3 regions of the Sedimentibacter sp. MB35-C1 genome follow, and region 1 is predicted to be linked to each of the others. Evidence: a T-box and tRNA genes for the amino acid it is inferred to sense, from the RefSeq annotation. Region 1 holds a T-box; the other regions hold tRNA genes.

Region 1 (5,150 bases):
GTCTTTCTCCGTAAGCGCTTCAAGTCCTCCCTGCGGCATTGAAAAAGGATTGTGCGTAAAGCTCATGTTTCCTGTTTCTTCATCAATTTCATACATGGGGAAATCGACTATGAAACACATCTCAAATTTATTTTCGTCAATTAATCCCAACCTGCTTGCCAGCTCTGTTCTAATTTGACCTGCCAGCTTCGGAGCATATTCTTTGTCATCTGCAATGAAAAACATTACATCGCCAGGCTTCAAGCCAGCTCTTTCTCTAATAATCATTCTGTCATCGTCAGTTAAAAATTTATCTATTGGCCCTTGATACTTCATTTCATTGTCAACTTTAATATACCCCAAGCCTTTCATTCCTATTTTCATAGCAAAATCCAGCATTTTTTCAAAAAAACTCTTTGACTGGGATGCACAGCCCGGAACATTTATCGCTCTCACCGTTTTTTTCCTGAAAGGAGCAAAGCCCGTTTCCGTGAACAAATCGCTTATATCTATAATTTCAAGAGGATTTCTTAAATCCGGCTTGTCAGTTCCATACTTAAGCATTGCTTCTGAGTACGGTATTCTTGCAAACGGAGGTTTTGAAACTTCTTTGTCAGAAAATTCTTTGAATGTATCATACAAAACTTCCTCTGCAACGTTAAGAACGTCCTCTTGTGTTGCAAATGCCATTTCAAAATCAAGCTGATAAAATTCTCCAGGTGAACGGTCTGCTCTTGCATCCTCATCTCTAAAGCATGGAGCTATTTGAAAATATTTATCAAATCCCGATACCATTAAAAGCTGTTTAAACATTTGAGGTGCCTGAGGCAAAGCATAAAACTTTCCCTGATGCTTTCTGCTTGGTATAATATAATCTCTTGCTCCCTCCGGGGATGAGGCAGTCAATATTGGTGTCTGTATATCCAGAAAACCAAGTTCATTCATTTTATTTCGCAGGTACGAAATAACTTTAGAACGAAAAACAATGTTATTGTGTACTTCTCTGTTTCTTAAATCAAGAAATCTATATTTAAGGCGAAGTTCCTCCTTCGTTTCCTTTGCCAAAGTAATTTCAAACGGAAGCTGTGATCTTATTTTTCCCAAAACTCGTATTACGTCAGCCTCAATCTCCACAGTTCCTGTTTCTATCTTCTCGTTTATTGTATCATCGTCTCTTCTTACTACTTTGCCTGAGACAGAAATTGTGCTTTCCTTGCTTATACCTTCTATAAGAGATTCATCTTCTACAACAATCTGTACCACTCCATAGTGGTCCCTTAAATCAATAAATTTTACTCCTCCGTGATCTCTTACATTTTCAAACCATCCTGCAACTCTTACTTCCTTGCCAATATGGCTTTCTCTTATTTCCCCGCAAGTATGTGTACGGTACTCATTAATTCTTGTCATAACTTTCAATCCTTTCAATATGCTTAATTTTTTCGTATCTTTTGAGTCCAGGCAGACCCGCAAAATCTCTTCGCTTGACATATTACGGGCATACAAAAACTCCTTCATCCCAAAGGGACGAAGGAGTATATCATTCGCGGTACCACCCTAATTAGCATATACTTGCGTACAAGCTCACTCGAAAGACACTAACATGTCTTTGCCGCTTTAACGCTCGGATGCGTTTGAGCCTACTCTTGCATATGCAATTTGGGTCAAAAGCTCAAGGATGTTCTTCATTTAAAACCATTGTGATAGACTCTCACCGACGCTATCTCTCTGTAACCTAAGTTCTAAATTACTCTTCCTGTCATCGCCTGATATTTGTTTTTATTTAATTATATTTATTTTTTTTCATTTGTCAAGAGTTATTGTAAATTTTTTATGTAATTTTTGCTATCAAAAAATATTTTCACTCTTGATTATAAATATTACATATATTGCTATCAGCTTGTTTGAACTACTCCAATAGTCAGTGTTCGTTGAAATTGACATTAAATATATATTTTTTTCTTGGAAATACTGATTCGTCATAATCCATATTTATTACTATTCTTCCCTTTGTTCTTGCATATTCGATTAAATTATCGAGAAAGCTTGTACCTTCCCCGAAAAATATGATATATTTAGATTTATTTATCATGTATTGATTTCGTTTTTTCATACAGTCATCGGTGTAGTGGTATTGCAGAAGAACTTCTCTGTCGCTCTTATTCATAATTGAATAATATTTATTTCTTTGCCCTCCTGTCCAGTTTATAGAATGGTTTTCGTATGGCAATATGCCTTCCAGCGTCAGCTTCGGATATTTTTCTTTCAGCTCTATTACAGCTTCAGCAGCACACTGCTCGAAACCTATATTCATTCCGCTTAAAAAATGTGACACATGTGAATTTTCAACTAAATCGATAATGTTATTTTTAATTTTTGGCTTAATAAGTTCATAGTAAGAAGCCTCTTCTTGCCCAACTATTTTTTTGGAACTGCATCCTCCGATGATACAGCAAGTATCTAGTTTACTAAAATTTTTCAAGTAATGCACCTCATTTCTCAGATAACTTTTAAATACGCTACCAGCGTAATTATATAATTATAGCTTATTTAATACGCTGATAGCAATAGCTAATATATAAAAGAGGTGATTTAATGGAAGAAAATATCACGCTTCAAATTGGCAAACGCCTGCGTAAGCGACGAGAAAAATTGAATATGACCAGAGAAGTATTCGCAGAAAAAGCCGGAATTTCTCCTCAGTTTTTAGCTGAGATAGAAAACGGAAAAAAAGGAATGTCCGTGGCAACACTTTATAAAATATGCAATAACTTTAGGATCTCTGCAGATTATTTATTATTCGGAACAATATCTTCTAAGCCTTTATCAGATGCCACAAAAGAAGCTTCACCGATTCTATCTGAACCTTACCGCTCGTACACAGAAGATATCATGGAAATCGTAAATGATATAATAAATGAATCACAGGGAAACTATAGAAAAAAATAACCATTTAAAATATAACAGATGCTTGTTAAGAGATGCTAGTTTATTTTACAGCCATCATTTTGTAACAATATTTTCATAAAAAGCCGCATATTATTTTTAAAAAATAACATGCGGCTTTTTAATTTTACTTAATCATTTATAGGTAGTTTAATTCTTATTGGTTCATCCAAGAATATTATTGGAGCAAGAGACCTTTGCAAAACAACTTTACCGCTTTGAGGATATTTTACTGTAATTAATGTTTCCATTTGAGAATTGTATGAAGAAGTCCCTTCGCTATCAAGTCTATAAACATTCCCATCTGTATCTTTATAATCACGATTAAACATTTGAAAATTATCATCATTTACTGTTTGGGTTGAAAAAACTAATGTTGCATCATCGGACTTCTTAATAACTTGTTTTAACTCTAACCCTTCAATATTTGGAGTTATTGTTTTATTATCTATATCAACGGTTATAAATTCTTCATCTTTATTTAATAAACGAACTCCCTTAATCAGCAGCTCTTGTTTTTTAGGTGCATCAAAGTAGCTAGATTCAATAAAAATGCGCATCCATGTATTCTCAACATCATTGGTAGAACTAAAGCCGTTGATATTACCTTTTAAAATTTTATAATTATCCTGAACCACTTCTAATTCAAGCCCTTTAATAAAAGCATAATTTTCTTTGGGGAATGAAAAGTTCACTTCTGTTCCTGTAGGGTATACTTTCATATCCTCAGCTATAATATTTTGATCAAGTATTGTATAGCTCTTATTTATTTCATAAGTTTTTGGCTCAACAAAATCTTCTAATTCTATGTGAAAATTAAAGGTTCCCATAGTTTCAAATGAAGAATTTGATTTAGCATCATAGGGTTTTTCCGATATTACATCTTCCTCTGAATCCAATGTATTTTCAATTTTAACTTCTACTTCTAAGTCTATTGATCTTGGCATTTTCCCTTCCGTGAAATGATAATCTTGCATAATAAAGCCAAAATTTTGATCTCTGCCTTCTGATGATAGACCAGAGGCTGAATAGCCGTATCCTTCAACTTCCTCTCCTGTGTCGCTGTTTTTCATACTTTTCAAGAAAATATTAATCCATTGATTTGGTTGTTGTTCAAATTCTTCAGGCATTTGAAAAAATAAAATTAATTTCTTTTCATCAGCTATAGCATATGGCAAAAGCAATCTGTTATTACCATCCCAGGAAACAAGATCTAGTCTTTGTACATATTCATTTTCAATTGCCTTACTTAAACTTTTATCAAACTTAACATATTCAGCAAGCCTGCCGATAACAGGAACATCCGATACTGCATTAGCAAATGCCGGGTTTATATTTATCAAGAAAACAAAAAGTATTGAAGCAGCAAAAGCAGTAATAGAACTTAATATAGTTCTCTTTTTCCTTTTTTCTCTCTTAACACGATTTTCAAATCTTGCCTCTACTCCAGAAAGATTATCTGGATATATAAATAATTTATTTCTTAATTCATCCCATTTTTCATTATTATCCAGCATAATAACTCCTTTCTAATCAGATATCTCAATTTTCAAAATTTCCAATGCTTTTCTTGAGCGTGTAGACACTGTACCATCTGGTATCCTCAATATTTCTGCTGTTTCAGATATTGTAAAGCCTACAAAATATCTTAGTATGATCACTTTTCTTAGGTCTTCCGGCAGATTGTTAACTGCAATTTTTAAATAAATTGAATCTTCTCCCGAATTTTGCGAATCTTCCGGCAGAACATCCACACTTAATTCTCTCTTGCCTTTCCTAATAATTTTTAAGCATTCATTAATCAATATTCTGGTAACCCACGTTTTTAGATATTTGGGTTCTTTCAAATCATGCCTGTGTGCATACCCTTGATACACTGCCTCATCAACTGCATCCAACGATTTAGTTTCATCATGGAGATAACTAAATGCAACCCTATAAAGCATTTCCTTATTTTCTGTTATAAATGAGATATAAGTTTCTTTGTCAATTTTATGATTAAACATTGCACTAATTACCTTCCTTTATACTTATTAGAGTAAGAAACATGACATTTTCATTTCATAAATAAAAAAAATTTTCAAAAGGAATATACGCCCAACAGAAGTTGCAAAGTATGTACAATAAGGTTATTGAATATTGAGCATACAAAATAAACCCGTTATCATAGATACGAGCCTATTTTGCACTTCAATCTATTTAAGCTTATATAAAGTGTACAATTC
Region 2 (5,150 bases), 630 kb from region 1:
AATAATCAGAAAAATCCGGATATTCTTCGGTTACTAATGGAACTTCAGGAAGAACGCCTACACTTTCAGTCGATAATAATGTCAGATATTCGATATACCCTGCCTTATATGATTCTATACCCGATTGTACTTTACAAATTGTAAAATCTGCATGACCTCCTAGAACTGCTGCCAATGCTGACGCATCGCTATCAAATGGTATCTGATTAAACTCTGCTCCTGTTATAGCCGTAATAAATGCACTTACAGACCATGGCATACCTCCCACACCGGTTGTTGCAATATTTATCTTACCCGGGTTAGCTAAAGCATCATCTATGAGCTCTGTAAATGTTAAATATTTTGAACCTTTCTTTACAATAATTCCAACCTTTTCATCACCAATAACAAATACCGGCTCAAAATCTGCGTATGTAAGTTCCGATATACCCAATATTGTATAAAGCTGAGGATTTTCAGCTCCCATCAGCAGTGTATATCCATCGCTTTTTTGTTCGTATACATACTGTGTTGCAATAGCTCCTGTTGCTCCTGGCTTGTTCTGAACTACAATGCTTTTACCAAGTATCTTTTCTGCAATGGAAGCAAGAGGTCTCATCAATGAATCTGTTCCTCCCCCTGCACCCCACTGAACAACGCCTTTTATATCATGTTCAGGAAAAGCAGGAGTATCTTCTTCCTCACATGGAGCAAGTTGCTCATTATTTGGTTCATGCATACATCCTGTCAGTAATAAAAGCATCATGATAATAATTAACAATTCCGCTAATATTTTTTTCATATTTCCTCCAATTACTCTGTATAAATTTATAGTTATAAAAAGCATATCATATGGTACAGATGGGATAAATATGACTGTTTAATCGAAAGCCCTTAAGGACAGTTTTATTAAAAAAATAGCAAATCTAGAAAATCTGCCTTTTGACAGATTCTCATTGTTATAATTATTTATTTAAAATCTGCACTATTCAATCTGTCTAACATTTCCGCCAAATTCAATTCATAATTCGCAGCAATAACTTCAACAGTATCAAACAAGTTGTTGCAAAGCAGGCATTTTCCAGTAATCTCGTCATATTCATGAAAAATTTTTTCTGTTTTCGGATACTTTTCAACTATATCCAACGTTGTCATATCTTTGGTAATCATTTATACAGCCTCCTAGTAATTTTATTTTCCTTCATCAATCATAATAATTGCATTAGCTGGACATAAGTTATAGCACATCCCACATCCATTGCATTTGTCTGAATCAATAATAACTTTTTCTTCAAATTTCAGCGCCTTGCATCTTGTTCTGAAGCACATCCTGCACATTTTACATTTTTCTGTATTTATCTTATATTTCATAAAAATCTCCACTGTGGTATCCGATATTTAACTGTATCCAAACTAAATGTTTATTTTACCTGTTGCAAGGATAACGGCTGAGCCTCCTACTCTTATCTTTTCATTCCCATTTTCCAATATGATCTGAGTAACTATTCTTGAAGGTCTTTCAAGCTTTTCTCCTTGAACAATGTTATTTAAACTATCTAATCTGATAATACCATAATCATATAAATAATAGGTCAATGCTCCATTTGATGTCCCGGTTGCAGCTTCTTCATCTATTCCATACAATGGTGCAAAATTTCTTGAATGAATTTTTCCATCATCAGAGTTAACTGTAAACGCGTGGACTCCGACCACCTTATGCTTTTCAGACAACGAGGTAAGAGATTCCAAATCAGGATTAATCTTTTCAAGTTCATTTTCATTTTTTACAGGCAGCATAATATCTATTAGTCCTGTAGATACCTTTTTAGGAATCAATTCAATATCAGAATATTTACTACATATTCCCTGTGCCCTTGAATCAAGTCCCATAACGCTGTAAAGCTCATTTATATCTTCTTCGGAGAAAATTGTATCAAATATCTTAGGATATGCCATATCCATCAATATTAAGTCGTTATCTGCCATAATTTCCAATTCCCCTGCCAAAGTTATATTTATATATTTACCCGGTTTGATTATTCCTTGATTGAGTAATGCATGAAAGGAAGCTATTGTAGCATGACCGCATAAATCAACTTCCGACACAGGCGTAAAATACCTTATATTAAATGTTTCATTTCCCAATTTTTTAATAAATGCCGTTTCTGAATATCTAAGTTCCGCCGCTGTCTTAATCATAATTTCATCTGAAGGAAAATCCGCTCCATCCGGAAGCATCACAATTCCTGCAGGATTTCCCCCGAACAGCCTGTCTGTAAATGCATCAACAATACTAAATTTCATTTAAATCATCCTTTCCGCATAGATAATCTTAAAATATTATGTAGTCAATAATTTTATTATACCATGATTTAATATTTGTTTCACCATTATTTTCCTCACAAACTTTTATGTCGGTAATATTTTAAATAAAAAAATCCTATCAGCATAAGATAGGATTACTTTTATTTGCTAAAATCAAATGCACCGTGAGGGATTCGAACCCACGACCTTTCGGTTCGTAGCCGAACACTCTATCCAACTGAGCTAACGGTGCAAGATATTTTGGAGGCGCCATCCAGATTTGAACTGGAGATCTAGGTGTTGCAGACCTGTGCCTTACCACTTGGCTATAGCGCCTTAATATTAAGTTTTTGGGGTGAATAGTGGGATTCGAACCCACGACCTCCAGAGCCACAATCTGGCGCCCTAACCAACTAGGCCATATCCACCAAAATATAATTTGGAGCGGGTGAAGGGAATCGGACCCTCGCGACCAGCTTGGAAGGCTGGGGCTCTACCATTGAGCTACACCCGCAAAATAAATTTATATTGGAGCGGAAGACGAGATTCGAACTCGCGACCCTCGCCTTGGCAAGGCGATGCTCTACCACTGAGCCACTTCCGCAATGGTGGAAGAGATTGGATTCGAACCAATGAAGGCGGTGCCAACGGATTTACAGTCCGTCCCCTTTAGCCACTCGGGAACTCTTCCTTATTTTTAATGTTACAAAGCTGGTGGGAGGACTTGAACCCCTAACCTACTGATTACAAGTCAGTTGCTCTACCAATTGAGCTACACCAGCATATATAATTATATTACGCCAATAATTTACCTCTTCGGCTATACTTCTTTTTTAAAATGGCGACCTGGAAGGGGCTCGAACCCTCGACCTCCAGCGTGACAGGCTGGCATTCTAACCAACTGAACTACCAGGCCGCTTTTGCAGTTAATCACTGCATTTGACCTACCAAACATTCTTCAGAAAACTCTGATTAATGAAGTTAGGACTTAAGTGGAAACTATAGGGCTCGAACCTATGACCCCCTGCTTGTAAGGCAGATGCTCTCCCAACTGAGCTAAGCTTCCATATTTATGACCCTACCGGGACTCGAACCCGGGTTATCGCCGTGAAAGGGCGGTGTCTTAACCGCTTGACCATAGGGCCATCATATTTTTTGGTAGCGGGAGCTGGATTCGAACCAACGGCCTCCGGGTTATGAGCCCGACGAGCTTCCAACTGCTCTATCCCGCGACGATAATTCTTGCCAAAGCTTCATATATGGCCCTATTATCATGCTTATTACTGACTCCGAGGGTGGGGCTCGAACCCACGACCTACCGGTTAACAGCCGGTTGCTCCACCATTGAGCTACCTCGGAATAACCCGGCGACGTCTTACTTTCCCAGGCAGTTGCCCGCCAAGTATCATCAGCGCTGAAGAGCTTAACTTCCGTGTTCGAGATGGGTACGGGTGTGTCCTCTTCGCTATTGTCACCAGATATATAAAAGTTCTTTCAGAACTTTCAAAATCGCATAGGAATTTTTAGATTAGACATTTTTGCGCAGTCTCATTCACCAATTTACTTGCTCCTTGCGTCGCATAAATTGGGAATTCGTTGCGAATGACCTACCTTCAATTTTTTTCTCCTTTTAGTCGAAAAAATTGGGTTAGGGCATCTTTGAGGTCAAGACCTCGACCTATTAGTATTGCTCAGCTGAATGCATTGCTGCACTTACACATGCAACCTATCAACCCGTTAACATATCGGGGGTCTTACTCACTTGCGTGATGGGAAATCTTATCTTAGGGCTAGTTTCGCGCTTAGATGCTTTCAGCGCTTATCTAATCCAGACTCAGCTACTCAGCTATGCCACTGGCGTGACAACTGATGCACCGGCGGTCTGTCCATTCCGGTCCTCTCGTACTAGGAACAGCTCCCTTCAAATTTCCTGCGCCCACGGCGGATAGGGACCGAACTGTCTCACGACGTTCTGAACCCAGCTCGCGTGCCTCTTTAATGGGCGAACAGCCCAACCCTTGGGACCTGCTTCAGCCCCAGGATGAGACGAGCCGACATCGAGGTGCCAAACCTCCCCGTCGATGTGGACTCTTGGGGAGATAAGCCTGTTATCCCCAGGGTAGCTTTTATCCGTTAAGCGATGGCCTTTCCACTCGGTGCCACCGGATCACTAAGTCCAACTTTCGTTCCTGCTCGAGATGTCTCTCTCGCAGTCAAGCTCCCTTCTGCCTTTACACTCTTCGCACGATTTCCGACCGTGCTGAGGGAACCTTTGAGCGCCTCCGTTACTCTTTCGGAGGCGACCGCCCCAGTCAAACTGCCCAACTGACAGTGTCCATATACCGGTTCACGGTATCATGTTAGAAATTCAGTAACAATAGAGTGGTATCCCAACGTTGGCTCCACCGATACTGGCGTACCGATTTCTCTGCCTCCCACCTATTCTGTACAATTGCTACCGAATTCCAATGTCAGCCTGCAGTAAAGCTCCATGGGGTCTTTCCGTCCTGCCGCGGGTAACTCGCATCTTCACGAGTACTACAATTTCACCGGATCTATTGTTGAGACAGTGCCCAAATCGTTACACCTTTCGTGCGGGTCGGAACTTACCCGACAAGGAATTTCGCTACCTTAGGACCGTTATAGTTACGGCCGCCGTTTACTGGGGCTTAAGTTCAAAGCTTCTCTTTCGATGACTTCTCCCCTTAACCTTCCAGCACCGGGCAGGTGTCAGCACCTATACTTCATCTTTCGATTTAGCAGATACCTGTGTTTTTGGTAAACAGTCGCTTGGGCCTGTTTTCTGTGGCCCTTCTAAGCTCCAACAGTTCTGTCTTCACTCTGAAGGGCACCCCTTCTCCCGAAGT
Region 3 (5,150 bases), 800 kb from region 1:
TTCCTTGTCGGGTAAGTTCCGACCCGCACGAAAGGTGTAACGATTTGGGCACTGTCTCAACAATAGATCCGGTGAAATTGTAGTACTCGTGAAGATGCGAGTTACCCGCGGCAGGACGGAAAGACCCCATGGAGCTTTACTGCAGGCTGACATTGGAATTCGGTAGCAATTGTACAGAATAGGTGGGAGGCAGAGAAATCGGTACGCCAGTATCGGTGGAGCCAACGTTGGGATACCACTCTATTGTTACTGAATTTCTAACATGATACCGTGAACCGGTATATGGACACTGTCAGTTGGGCAGTTTGACTGGGGCGGTCGCCTCCGAAAGAGTAACGGAGGCGCTCAAAGGTTCCCTCAGCACGGTCGGAAATCGTGCGAAGAGTGTAAAGGCAGAAGGGAGCTTGACTGCGAGAGAGACATCTCGAGCAGGAACGAAAGTTGGACTTAGTGATCCGGTGGCACCGAGTGGAAAGGCCATCGCTTAACGGATAAAAGCTACCCTGGGGATAACAGGCTTATCTCCCCAAGAGTCCACATCGACGGGGAGGTTTGGCACCTCGATGTCGGCTCGTCTCATCCTGGGGCTGAAGCAGGTCCCAAGGGTTGGGCTGTTCGCCCATTAAAGAGGCACGCGAGCTGGGTTCAGAACGTCGTGAGACAGTTCGGTCCCTATCCGCCGTGGGCGCAGGAAATTTGAAGGGAGCTGTTCCTAGTACGAGAGGACCGGAATGGACAGACCGCCGGTGCATCAGTTGTCACGCCAGTGGCATAGCTGAGTAGCTGAGTCTGGATTAGATAAGCGCTGAAAGCATCTAAGCGCGAAACTAGCCCTAAGATAAGATTTCCCATCACGCAAGTGAGTAAGACCCCGATATGTTAACGGGTTGATAGGTTGCATGTGTAAGTGCAGCAATGCATTCAGCTGAGCAATACTAATAGGTCGAGGTCTTGACCTCAAAGATGCCCTAACCCAATTTTTTCGACTAAAAGGAGAAAAAAATTGAAGGTAGGTCATTCGCAACGAATTCCCAATTTATGCGACGCAAGGAGCAAGTAAATTGGTAAATGAGACTGCGCAAAAATGTCTAATCTAAAAATTCCTATGCGATTTTGAAAGTTCTGAAAGAACTTTTATATATCTGGTGACAATAGCGAAGAGGACACACCCGTACCCATCTCGAACACGGAAGTTAAGCTCTTCAGCGCTGATGATACTTGGCGGGCAACTGCCTGGGAAAGTAAGACGTCGCCGGGTTATTCCGAGGTAGCTCAATGGTGGAGCAACCGGCTGTTAACCGGTAGGTCGTGGGTTCGAGCCCCACCCTCGGAGCCAACAAAGATACAAAGCCGAAGTGGCGGAATTGGCAGACGCACAGGACTTAAAATCCTGCGAACCTCAAATTCGTACCGGTTCGAGTCCGGTCTTCGGCATCAATGAATTTTCGCGGGATAGAGCAGTTGGAAGCTCGTCGGGCTCATAACCCGGAGGCCGTTGGTTCGAATCCAGCTCCCGCTACCAAAAGTAATTAAGCTCAAGACTAAGCGTTTCTGAGCATTCAAATAACACTTTAAAGTACACTTGTGTTATTGAAATATGGCGGCGTAGCTCAGTTGGCTAGAGCATGCGGTTCATACCCGCAGTGTCAGCGGTTCAAATCCGTTCGCCGCTATCAAGATGCCCTAACCCATTTTTTCAATTAATATTGGGAAAAAGATGATGGTAGGTCATTGGCAGCAAGTTCAAAATTTTTGAACGAGAATGTACAATAAGGCCCTATGGTCAAGCGGTTAAGACACCGCCCTTTCACGGCGATAACCCGGGTTCGAGTCCCGGTAGGGTCATGATGCCCTAACCCCATTTTTCAGAGTTTCTTTCTGAAAAATGGATGGTAGGTCATATGTAACGAATTCCCAATTTTTGTGACGTAAGGAGCAGAAAAATTGGTGAATGAGACTGCAAAATATGGAAGCTTAGCTCAGTTGGGAGAGCATCTGCCTTACAAGCAGGGGGTCATAGGTTCGAGCCCTATAGTTTCCACTTAAGTCCTAACTTCATTAATCAGATTTTTCTGAAAAGTGTTGGTAGGTCAAATGCAGTGATTAACTGCAAAAGCGGCCTGGTAGTTCAGTTGGTTAGAATGCCAGCCTGTCACGCTGGAGGTCGAGGGTTCGAGCCCCTTCCAGGTCGCCATTAAAAAAAAGAAGTATAGTCGAAGAAGTAATTTATTGGCGTAAAACAATTATATATGCTGGTGTAGCTCAATTGGTAGAGCAACTGACTTGTAATCAGTAGGTTAGGGGTTCAAGTCCTCCCACCAGCTTTGTAACATTAAAAAAATAAGGAAGAGTTCCCGAGTGGCTAAAGGGGACGGACTGTAAATCCGTTGGCACCGCCTTCATTGGTTCGAATCCAATCTCTTCCACCATTGCGGAAGTGGCTCAGTGGTAGAGCATCGCCTTGCCAAGGCGAGGGTCGCGAGTTCGAATCTCGTCTTCCGCTCCAACATAAATTTATTTTGCGGGTGTAGCTCAATGGTAGAGCCCCAGCCTTCCAAGCTGGTCGCGAGGGTCCGATTCCCTTCACCCGCTCCAATATAACCTATTCAAATTCTTAAGAAATTTTTTAAAAATTTGGTAGTTTTTAGAAATTACTGAGCACCCATAGCTCAGTAGGATAGAGCAACGGACTTCTAATCCGTGTGCCGGGGGTTCGAATCCTCCTGGGTGCATTTTAGTGGGGTATCGCCAAGCGGTAAGGCACCAGACTCTGACTCTGGCATTCGTGGGTTCAAATCCTACTACCCCAGCCAAAGAATAAAGAATTGGGATGTCGCCAAGCGGTAAGGCACTAGACTTTGACTCTAGTATGCGTAGGTTCGAATCCTGCCATCCCAGCCATTTAATTTATTATGATCCATTAGCTCAGCAGGCAGAGCACTTGACTTTTAATCAAGGTGTCCGGCGTTCGAATCGCCGATGGATCACCATTGGAGAGGTATCGAAGTGGTCATAACGAGGCGGTCTTGAAAACCGTTTGGGTGTAAGCCCGCGTGGGTTCGAATCCCACCCTCTCCGCCAAATTAAACTATGCATAATGGAGAAGTACTCAAGTGGCCGAAGAGGCTCCCCTGCTAAGGGAGTAGATCTGACAAGGATGCGAGGGTTCAAATCCCTCCTTCTCCGTAAGTTACATAGTAGGAGTGTAGTTCAGTCGGTAGAACATTGGTCTCCAAAACCAAGTGTCGTGGGTTCGAGTCCTGCCACTCCTGTTTAAAATAGTTTTTATGCAACGGGGCGTAGCGCAGTTTGGTAGCGCATCTGGTTTGGGACCAGAGGGCCGCGGGTTCAAATCCTGCCGCCCCGATACTTAAAATGGGCTTATAGCTCAGGTGGTTAGAGCGCACGCCTGATAAGCGTGAGGTCGATGGTTCGAGTCCATCTAAGCCCACTGTACCAAAACATATTGTTTTGGGCCTTTAGCTCAGTTGGTTAGAGCGCCCGGCTCATAACCGGTAGGTCCAAGGTTCGAGTCCTTGAAGGCCCACTCATAAAACATTTAATTTGTTTATAATGAATTTGCCCAGATAGCTCAGTCGGTAGAGCAGGAGACTGAAAATCTCCGTGTCCGTGGTTCGATTCCGCGTTTGGGCACCAAATAAAAAGGCTTACAATAAGAAGTAAGCCTTTTTTGTTATTTAATAATATTATTTAAAAATAGAGTCTAAAACAGTTTTTATTAGATTTGATATGTTTGTGTAAAAGATTTTATCGTTAAATTTTATAGGAAGAAGGTTTCTTTTTATGCCTTCAATTGCTGTGTATTTTGGTACCTTATAATTTACATTATCAATAAAGAAAAACTCCATAATCTTGTCATCTTTAAAAAAATCTAATGGGATATGTAATTCCATTGTTTGAGAGGCTAAATCGGTCTTTAAGCTAAAGTTAATGTTTGTGTTTACATAATTAGTTTTTAACGCGCTTATTATGTTGCATTTACAAATTAAAGTATTCTTTTTTATTTTTGTGGACTCGCTGTTTATACTAACCATAAGGTTGTCATAATGAAGAATATTATCATACATATCAAGTATGCAGCTGAATAGTGTAGGAAGATTAAAAACATCCTCATAATTATGCTGTAATATCAATTCCGCAAATTCCTTTCTCGGTTCTATTCTGTACGCTTTGTATAATGTTATGATATCCTCTCCGCCTAGAGTGTCATTTCTATTAATATTAAAATATTTCTCAGCAGTTTTTAATTTCAAATTTTGAACTTCAATTTTATTTTTAATGTTTTTCATCCAATAGTATAAATCAACTTTAGTAAAGGTACTCAAATCAATATTAAGATTGTATTTTTGCATCTTTCGCATTAAAAATGGAATGTCAAAACTGTTTCCATTGTAGGTGATTATATACTCCTTTTTACTAATCAATTCGTAAAAGTATTTTAATGCTTCAGGTTCATCAATTGAATATTCACAGAATATCTGGGTAATTTTATAGCCATTGTTTTCATAAAGAAGAACAGTTATTGAAATTATATCAGAATATTCTCTGGACAGACCGGTTGTTTCTATATCAATAAAGAAGGATTTTTTTAATAAGTTATGTATATTTTCTTTAATGTTAATTAAATTTACTTCTCCGCTGTTAATGATCATTAATTCTCCTATCCTGCTTGTACAAAATTAGTTTTGATTTACGTCCCAAAATTTGGTAAAATATGTTGAGGTGTAATTATGCATGTATTAATTTATATTTTTGCTTTTTATGCAATTGGAATATTATCGTATGAGTGTGGATGTTTTGAATACTATTTAGCAGTTTCTGCGTTCATACTTGTTTATAATGCGTTTACCACTAAAAGATTCTTATACAGTCTTTCAATTGCAGCATTTGTTTTTTTATCATTTATTAATAGTTATTATAATTCAATTTTTGTATTAAAACAATACATTAATGAAGAGATAGACTTGGTTGTAGAAATTAGCCATAAAAATAAGCAGAGCTCTGAGTCTGAATATGTTAGCTATAATGCGCGAGTTTTAAGCATAAATAATTACAAATTAAGAGAAGAAGAAAATACGATAATTTATGTAAAAGAAGAGAACGAGGTTAAAGAAAACAGTGTTGCTCAA

The links. A T-box is a leader RNA that pairs with one kind of tRNA and senses whether it is charged. The one in region 1 lies ahead of aspS (aspartate--tRNA ligase), so its partner is inferred to be a tRNA-Asp.
Region 2: it has a tRNA-Asp gene. The T-box ahead of aspS (aspartate--tRNA ligase) is inferred to sense a tRNA for this amino acid. The anticodon was not compared.
Region 3: it has a tRNA-Asp gene. The T-box ahead of aspS (aspartate--tRNA ligase) is inferred to sense a tRNA for this amino acid. The anticodon was not compared.

What each region holds. Positions count from the first base shown of each region.
Region 1 is NZ_CP133188.1:3,519,273-3,524,422, forward strand. Features, by position in the region: gene aspS (aspartate--tRNA ligase) at 1-1,389, opposite strand, end outside; T-box leader at 1,500-1,751, opposite strand; gene RBQ61_RS17105 (SLOG family protein) at 1,901-2,461, opposite strand; gene RBQ61_RS17110 (helix-turn-helix domain-containing protein) at 2,575-2,928, shown strand; gene RBQ61_RS17115 (DUF4179 domain-containing protein) at 3,057-4,442, opposite strand; gene RBQ61_RS17120 (sigma-70 family RNA polymerase sigma factor) at 4,455-4,931, opposite strand.
Region 2 is NZ_CP133188.1:2,890,160-2,895,309, forward strand. Features, by position in the region: gene RBQ61_RS14015 (tripartite tricarboxylate transporter substrate binding protein) at 1-781, opposite strand, end outside; gene RBQ61_RS14020 (hypothetical protein) at 949-1,149, opposite strand; gene RBQ61_RS14025 (4Fe-4S binding protein) at 1,171-1,350, opposite strand; gene RBQ61_RS14030 (PhzF family phenazine biosynthesis protein) at 1,393-2,283, opposite strand; tRNA gene RBQ61_RS14035 (tRNA-Arg) at 2,463-2,536, opposite strand; tRNA gene RBQ61_RS14040 (tRNA-Cys) at 2,546-2,619, opposite strand; tRNA gene RBQ61_RS14045 (tRNA-His) at 2,635-2,711, opposite strand; tRNA gene RBQ61_RS14050 (tRNA-Gly) at 2,724-2,797, opposite strand; tRNA gene RBQ61_RS14055 (tRNA-Gly) at 2,813-2,887, opposite strand; tRNA gene RBQ61_RS14060 (tRNA-Tyr) at 2,890-2,974, opposite strand; tRNA gene RBQ61_RS14065 (tRNA-Thr) at 2,993-3,065, opposite strand; tRNA gene RBQ61_RS14070 (tRNA-Asp) at 3,123-3,199, opposite strand; tRNA gene RBQ61_RS14075 (tRNA-Val) at 3,277-3,349, opposite strand; tRNA gene RBQ61_RS14080 (tRNA-Glu) at 3,357-3,428, opposite strand; tRNA gene RBQ61_RS14085 (tRNA-Met) at 3,440-3,515, opposite strand; tRNA gene RBQ61_RS14090 (tRNA-Asn) at 3,571-3,642, opposite strand; rRNA gene rrf (5S ribosomal RNA) at 3,646-3,762, opposite strand; rRNA gene RBQ61_RS14100 (23S ribosomal RNA) at 3,945-5,150, opposite strand, start outside.
Region 3 is NZ_CP133188.1:2,716,994-2,722,143, reverse strand. Features, by position in the region: rRNA gene RBQ61_RS13105 (23S ribosomal RNA) at 1-959, shown strand, start outside; rRNA gene rrf (5S ribosomal RNA) at 1,142-1,258, shown strand; tRNA gene RBQ61_RS13095 (tRNA-Asn) at 1,262-1,336, shown strand; tRNA gene RBQ61_RS13090 (tRNA-Leu) at 1,350-1,434, shown strand; tRNA gene RBQ61_RS13085 (tRNA-Met) at 1,447-1,522, shown strand; tRNA gene RBQ61_RS13080 (tRNA-Met) at 1,600-1,673, shown strand; tRNA gene RBQ61_RS13075 (tRNA-Glu) at 1,774-1,845, shown strand; tRNA gene RBQ61_RS13070 (tRNA-Val) at 1,969-2,041, shown strand; tRNA gene RBQ61_RS13065 (tRNA-Asp) at 2,118-2,194, shown strand; tRNA gene RBQ61_RS13060 (tRNA-Thr) at 2,252-2,324, shown strand; tRNA gene RBQ61_RS13055 (tRNA-Tyr) at 2,345-2,429, shown strand; tRNA gene RBQ61_RS13050 (tRNA-Gly) at 2,432-2,506, shown strand; tRNA gene RBQ61_RS13045 (tRNA-Gly) at 2,522-2,595, shown strand; tRNA gene RBQ61_RS13040 (tRNA-Arg) at 2,659-2,732, shown strand; tRNA gene RBQ61_RS13035 (tRNA-Gln) at 2,739-2,813, shown strand; tRNA gene RBQ61_RS13030 (tRNA-Gln) at 2,827-2,901, shown strand; tRNA gene RBQ61_RS13025 (tRNA-Lys) at 2,915-2,990, shown strand; tRNA gene RBQ61_RS13020 (tRNA-Ser) at 2,993-3,081, shown strand; tRNA gene RBQ61_RS13015 (tRNA-Ser) at 3,100-3,186, shown strand; tRNA gene RBQ61_RS13010 (tRNA-Trp) at 3,200-3,272, shown strand; tRNA gene RBQ61_RS13005 (tRNA-Pro) at 3,294-3,367, shown strand; tRNA gene RBQ61_RS13000 (tRNA-Ile) at 3,378-3,451, shown strand; tRNA gene RBQ61_RS12995 (tRNA-Ile) at 3,474-3,547, shown strand; tRNA gene RBQ61_RS12990 (tRNA-Phe) at 3,582-3,657, shown strand; gene RBQ61_RS12985 (ribonuclease H-like domain-containing protein) at 3,708-4,673, opposite strand; gene RBQ61_RS12980 (DNA internalization-related competence protein ComEC/Rec2) at 4,752-5,150, shown strand, end outside.